Linked DNA regions of Rubrivivax gelatinosus IL144. The protein of the gene in region 1 binds, or shares a complex with, the protein of each later gene. Links are inferred from orthologs where the notes say so. Each region holds a gene or a part of one and is shown on either strand. Other genes may lie near its edges. The genes, in order: RGE_RS11770 and RGE_RS19250.

What was found.
Region 2: the proteins of RGE_RS11770 (region 1) and RGE_RS19250 are in contact, whole or in part, in a cryo-EM structure (PDB 9GE8), measured with the Escherichia coli proteins. The link is inferred for Rubrivivax gelatinosus IL144 from one-to-one orthologs.

The regions. Positions count from the first base shown.
Region 1 is NC_017075.1:2,545,257-2,548,327, reverse strand. What follows is about bases 236-3,003. They hold RGE_RS11770 (arylesterase), read left to right. Parts: upstream 236-1,181; coding sequence 1,182-1,826; downstream 1,827-3,003. Other genes in these bases: RGE_RS11765 (DUF6600 domain-containing protein), read right to left, coding at 1,990-3,003; RGE_RS11775 (ABC transporter ATP-binding protein), read right to left, coding at 494-1,177; RGE_RS11780 (zinc-dependent metalloprotease), read left to right, coding at 236-493. In the rest of the region: more of RGE_RS11780, read left to right, coding at 1-235; more of RGE_RS11765, read right to left, coding at 3,004-3,071. UniProt on the Escherichia coli protein: TesA is a multifunctional esterase that can act as a thioesterase, lysophospholipase and protease.
Region 2 is NC_017075.1:4,236,966-4,240,427, reverse strand. Bases 118-3,276 are described here. They hold RGE_RS19250 (ABC transporter permease), read left to right. Parts: upstream 118-510; coding sequence 511-3,042; downstream 3,043-3,276. Other genes in these bases: RGE_RS19245 (PAS-domain containing protein), read right to left, coding at 3,050-3,276; RGE_RS19255 (dioxygenase family protein), read right to left, coding at 118-426. Outside these bases: more of RGE_RS19255, read right to left, coding at 1-117; more of RGE_RS19245, read right to left, coding at 3,277-3,462.

The DNA.
Region 1 (3,071 bases):
GCGCCGTCTGGCCCCCGACTACCTGGAGCGCGGCGAATCCGGCACGCCGACCGACTTCGCGCTGCCGCAGCGTCTGCTGGAGCTGCAGCGCAGCGTGCTGGCCACGCTGTCAGGCGATGCGCTGGCCGGGCGCGTGCTGGACGCCGCGGCCAAGGTCGACCACCCGGAAGACGCTTTCGGGCTGGCCGAGCTGTACGGCCGGCTCACTCGCGAGGTCTGGAGCGAACTCGGCGCCGGCGCGGCGATCCCGCCGGCACGCCGGGAGCTGCAGCGCGACCACGCCAACCGCCTGGCCGCCGCGCTGCTGCAGCCCTCGGCCCGCGCCGACGCCCGCGCGCTGCTGCGCAGCCAGGCGCAGACGCTGCTGGTGCGCCTGGACCACGCCAAGGCCCACCCGGCCCGCCGCGACGCCGAGACCCGCGCCCATCTGGAAGACAGCGCGCAGACGATCCGCCTGGCGCTCAAGGCGCGGCTGGAGCGCGCCGGGGTCTGATCAGGCCGCCGCCGCCTCCGCCACCCGCCCGGCGTCGATGCGCAGCTGGCGCTCGCAGCGGGCGGCGATCTGCGGGTCGTGGGTGACGAGCACCAGCGTCGTGCCGGCTTCGCGGTTGAGTTCGAACATCAGCTCCATCACCTTGGCGCCGGTGGCGAAGTCCAAGCTGCCGGTGGGCTCGTCGGCCAGCAGCACCGCCGGGCGCACGACGAAGGCGCGCGCCAGCGCGACACGCTGCTGCTCGCCGCCGGACAGCAGCTTCGGGTAGTGCGCCAGGCGCTCGCCGAGGCCGACACGCGCCAGCATCTCGGCAGCCGCGGCGCGTGCGTCGCGCCGGCCCATCAGCTCCAGCGGCAGCATCACGTTCTCCAGCGCCGTCAGATGGCCCAGCAGCTGGAAGTTCTGGAAGACGAAGCCGACCTGGCGCGCACGCAGCGCGGCGCGGGCGTCTTCGTCGAGCGCGAACAGGTCGGTGCCGGCCAGCGTCACCGTGCCCGCCGTGGGTGTGTCCAGGCCGGCCAGGATGGCCAGCAGCGTGCTCTTGCCCGAGCCCGAGGCACCGACGATGGCCACGGTCTCCTTCGGAAAGAGCGCGAAATCGATGTCGTGGAGAATCGTCAGCGTGCCGGTCGAATCGGCGACCTGCTTCGAGATGCGTTGGACGGAGATGATCGGATCTGACATTCGGATGCGGTGGACCCGCCGGCAATGGCTGGCGCATGCTAGCGCGCTCGCCGTCACCCCGGCGTTCGCGGGCCCGGCGGCAGCGGCCGACGCGCGCACCTTGCTCGTGCTCGGCGACAGCCTGTCGGCCGAGTACGGCCTGGCGCGCGGCAGCGGCTGGGTCTCGCTGCTGGACAAGCGCCTGGGCGACCAGGCGCCGGGCTGGAAACTCGTCAACGCCAGCATCAGCGGCGAGACGACCTCCGGCGGGCGCACGCGGCTGCCGGCGCTGCTCAAGCAGCACAAGCCCGGGCTGGTGATCCTGGAACTCGGCGGCAACGACGCGCTGCGCGGCCTGCCCATCGCCAACACGCGCGACAACCTGGCGACGATGGCGCGCAGCGCGCGCGAGGCCGGCGCCAAGGTCGTCGTCGTCGGCATGGAAGTGCCGCCGAACTACGGCCGGCGCTACGCCGAGGACTTCTCGGCCTCGTTCGCCAAGGTCGCGCGCGAAAGCGGCGCGGCGCTCGTGCCCTTTTTGCTGCGCGGCGTCGCCGACGTGCCCGAGGCCGAGACGCTGTTCCAGGCCGACCGCATCCACCCGACCGCGCAGGCCCAGCCGACGATGCTCGACAACGTCTGGCCGGTGCTCAAGCCGCTGCTGCGCTGAGCCCGGACGCAGGACGCCGGAAGGCGTTCTGCGCCTGCCGAAGGCCCGAGCGCGATTTCACGCGCGAGGGCTGAGCCTGGACGCAGGACGCCGGAAGGCGTTCTGCGCCTGCCGAAGGCCCGAGCGCGATTTCACGCGCGAGGGCTGAGCCCGGCGCTCGACGTCAGCGCTCGTCCTGGCGCGGGTTGCGGCGCTCGTCGCGCTTGTCGTCGCGGCGCTCTGCCCGCTCGGGCTGGCGCGGCGCCATCTGCGGGCGTTCCTGGACGCGTTCAGGCTGGCGCTCCTGCTGCCGTTCCGCAGGCCGCTCCGGCATCGCATGGCGCGCCGGCGGCTCCACCGGCAACACGCTGGGCTCGCGGCCCGGGCGTTCGACACCCTGGTCGGGCGCACGGCGTTCGACGGTCTGCGGAGGCGTCGTGCGCAACACGCGGTCCTCGTCCGGACGCTTGGTCCAGTTGGCCCCGCGGCGGTCGGGCGTCGCCTGGCGGTCCGGGCGATCCTCGTTGTCGCCGCTGTCCCGGCGCGGCATCGAACGCGCAGGCATCTGCACCGGCGCTGGCGTGGACGGGCGCGGCGTGGCGCGTTCGTCGCGCCGGTCCTCACGGCGATCATCGCGGCGATCGTCCCGGCGGTCCTCGGCGCGGTTCGAAGGCACCGGCACCGGCCGGCCGAAGGCCGTGCCCGGGCGATCGCCGTCGTCGGCACGCGGGGTCGGACGCTCGGTGCGGGTGTCGTCGCGGCGGCCCATCGCCGGAGCACCGCGGCGGCCGTCGTCGCTGCTCCAGCGCGGCGACGGCGGTGCCGGCCGGTGGCCGCCGTCGAGCGCCGGCGGCTGCGGCAAGGCGGCCGGCGCATCGCTGCGCAGCGGCCGGCGGCCGACGTTGACGTCGACGACGGCACGCGCCACCGGCTCGCGCCGCACCAGCACGTCGCGCGGCACGACGGTGACGCCGCCGGGCACGCCCTGGTTGGTGTACATGATCGGGCCGGTCGGCACCGGGCGCGGGCCGTGCGGGCGGTGGTTCACGCGGTCGATGTAGATCGGCGTGACGCGGTAGTACGGCACGAAGACCTCGCGCGGCGCCAGCGGCACCCAGCCGACCGGCGGGCCGCCGACGTTGATGCCGACACTGAAGTTCGAGCCGCCGACCCAGGCCACCAGCGCCGGCGCGTAGACCGGCCGGGCGACGTAGGCCCCCGGATACCAGGCCCAGCGACGGCCCCAGTACACCCAGCGGCCGTAGT
Region 2 (3,462 bases), 1.7 Mb from region 1 along the record:
CGTCCAGCCCGGCGGCCAGGCCAGCGGCAGCACCGGCACGTCGACCGCCGGATAGACGTGCAGCAGCGGCGTCCAGACGCCGTGGTCCAGGCCGCCGCCTTCGTGGCGCTGCACGGGGATGCCGGCCTCGGCCAGCAGGGCCTGGACGCGGGTGGCGAGCTCGGGCGCGCCCGGCGCGTCGTAGCGCAGCCGGTACAGCGCCTCGGGGAAACCGCCGAAGTCGTGGATCGTCTCGTGGCGCGCGCCGGCCACCAGCACCGGTTCGCGCGTCAGGCTGTGCGCCGAGATCGCGAGGATGGCGCGCGGCCGGCCGAAGGCGGCGTCGAGCGCCGGGCCCAGGCGGCGGAAGAACTCGCCGGCGGCGCCCGGTTCGAGCGCGGTCATCGGCGAGCCGTGGGACAGGAAGAGCGGGGGCAGCGGGTTCATGGCCTCATTTCAGCAGCCCGTGCGGCGGTCCGGGTTCAGCCCGGTTGCATGCGCCGTTCAAGGGCTTTCGGGTACCGTGCGGGCATGCATGCCTCGACTCCCGCGCTCGCGTGGCGCCAGACGCTGCGCGACTTCCGCGCCGGCGAGCTGCGCCTGCTGTTCTTCGCCGTGATGCTGGCCGTGGCCGCGCTGACGGCCGTGGGCTTCTTCGCCGACCGGCTCAACGCCGGCCTCGCGCGCGACGCGCGCCAGCTGCTGGGCGGCGACGCGCTGGTCAGCAGCGACCGGCCGACGCCGCCGGAACTCGTGCAGCTGGCCGCCCGCGCCGGCCTGCGCAGCGCCACCAGCGTCTCGTTCCCGAGCATGGCGCGTGCGCCCGACGATCTCGGCGGCGCCAGCCGGCTGGTCGCCGTCAAGGCGGTCAGCGACGGCTACCCGCTGCGCGGCGCGCTGCAACTGAAGGCGCTGCAGGGCGAGGGTGTCGAGACGGTGGCCGGCGGCCCGCGCGCCGGCACGGTGTGGGTCGACGCCGCGGTGCTCGACGCCTTGCAGCTCGCGCCCGGCCAGCCGCTGCAGCTGGGCGACGCGACGCTCACCATCGCGCGCGTGATCGCCGTCGAACCCGACCGCGGCACCGGCTTCACCAGCTTCTCGCCGCGCGTGATGCTGCACGAGACCGACCTGCCGGCCACCGGCCTCGTCCAGCCGGCCAGCCGGCTGAACTACCGTTTCGCGGTCGCCGCGCCCCAAGGCCGAGAGGCCGCGCTGCGCCAGTTCGTGCAGCAGGCCGAAGAGCGCATCCACGCCGTGCCGCTGCGCGGCGTGCGCCTGGAGTCGCTGCAGAGCGGCCGGCCGGAGATGCGCCAGACGCTGGACCGCGCGGAGAAGTTCCTGAACCTCGTCGCCCTGCTGGCGGCGCTGCTGGCCGCGGTGGCGGTGGCGATCGCGGCACGCGACTTCGCCGCCCGCCATCTGGACGACTGCGCGATGCTGCGTGTGCTCGGCCTGGCGCAGCGCCGCATCGCCGGCGCCTACGCGCTGGAGTTCGCGGCGCTGGGGCTGGCCGCCAGCGCGGCCGGCGTCGCCGCCGGCTGGGCGGTGCACCACGTCTTCGTCTTCCTGCTCGCCGGGCTGGTCAACACGACGCTGCCGGCGCCGTCGCTGTGGCCGGCGGCTTTCGGCGTCGGTGTCGGCATGACGCTGCTGCTGGGCTTCGGCCTGCCGCCGGTGCTGCAGCTGGCGCGTGTGCCGCCGCTGCGCGTGATCCGGCGCGACGTCGGCAGCCTGAAGCCCGCCTCGCTGCTGGTGCTGGCCGCCGGCGCCGGCGGCTTCGCGGCGCTGCTGCTGGCCGTGGCCTCCGACCCCAAGCTCGGGCTGATCGCGGTCGGCGGCTTCGCCGCGGCGATCGCCGTCTTCGCCCTGCTGTCCTGGCTGGCGGTGGCGCTGCTGCGCCGCGCCGTGCCCGAGGCCGGGGCGCCGCGCTGGCTGGTGCTGGCGACGCGCCAGCTCACCGCCCGCCCGGCTTTCGCCGTGCTGCAGGTCTCGGCGCTGGCCGTCGGCCTGCTGGCGCTGGTGCTGCTGGTGCTGCTGCGCACCGACCTCGTCGCCAGCTGGCGCAGCGCGACGCCGCCGGACGCGCCCAACCGCTTCGTCATCAACGTGCAGCCCGACCAGGCCGAGGCCTTCCGCCAGACGCTGGCCGACGCCGGCGTCACGCGCTACGACTGGTACCCGATGATCCGCGGCCGGCTGGTGGCGATCAACGGCCGCGCCGTCAGTCCCGACGACTTCAGCGAGGACCGCGCGGCGCGCCTGGTCGACCGCGAGTTCAACCTCAGCCACGCCGAGCAGCGCCCGGAGCACAACGAGATCGTCGCCGGCCGCTGGACGCCGGGCGAAGCCGGCGCGGTGTCGGTCGAGGAGGGCATCGCCCAGACCCTGGGGCTGAAGCTCGGCGACACGCTGCGTTTCGACGTCGCCGGCGTGTTGCAGGAGGCGCGCATCACCAGCCTGCGCAAGGTCGACTGGGGCTCGATGCGGGTGAACTTCTTCGTCGTCTTCCCGGTCGCCGAGCTGCCCGAGCTGCCGGCGAGCTACATCGGCGCCTTCCGCGCGCCGCCGAAGCCGGGTTTCGACAACGCGCTGGCACGCGCCTACCCCAACGTCACGGCGATCGACGTCTCGGCCTCGATCGCCCAGGTGCAGGGCGTGCTCGACCAGGTGATCCGGGCGGTGGAGTTCCTGTTCGGCTTCACGCTGGTGGCCGGGCTGGTGGTGCTGTTCGCCGCGGTGTCGGCGACACGCGAGTCGCGCTCGCGCGAGTTCGCGGTGATGCGCGCGATGGGCGCCGGCAGCCGTTTGCTGGCCCAGGTGCAGCGAGCCGAGCTGCTTGGCGTCGGCGCGCTGGCCGGGCTGCTGGCCTCGCTGGCGGCGATGGCCGTCGGCTGGGCGCTGGCGCGCTACGCCTTCGAGTTCGACTGGCGGCCCTCGCCCTTCGTGCCGCTGGCCGGCGCGGCGGCCGGTGCGGCGCTGGCGCTGGCCGCCGGCTGGTGGGGCCTGCGCGACGTGCTGCGCCGCCCGGTCGTCGAGACGCTGCGCCGCGCGACGGTGCAGTGACGCGGCCTCAGCCGGCGTCGAGCACGCGGTCGACGGCCTCGAGCAGCCGGCCCTGCTCCAGCGGCTTGGTCAGGTAGTCGGCGAAGCCGGCGGCGCGCGCCGCGGCGATGCGCTCGGGCATCGCGTCGGCGCTGACGGCGACGACCGGGATGGCCTCGGTCTCGGACCGCGCGCGCAGCCGGCGCAGCAGCTCGAAGCCGTCGGCGTCGGGCAGCTGGATGTCCAGCAGCACCAGCGCCGGCCGCGCCGCGACGGCCAGCGCCAGGCCCGAGGCGGCGTCGTCGGCCAGCAGCAGCTCGATCTCCGGCCGGCGCGCCAGCATCGCTTCCATCAGCATCTGGTTGACGCTGTTGTCCTCGACGTAGAGCACGGTGCGCCGCGCCGGCGCGGCACCGGCCTCGGCCGTCGTGCGTTCCAGGC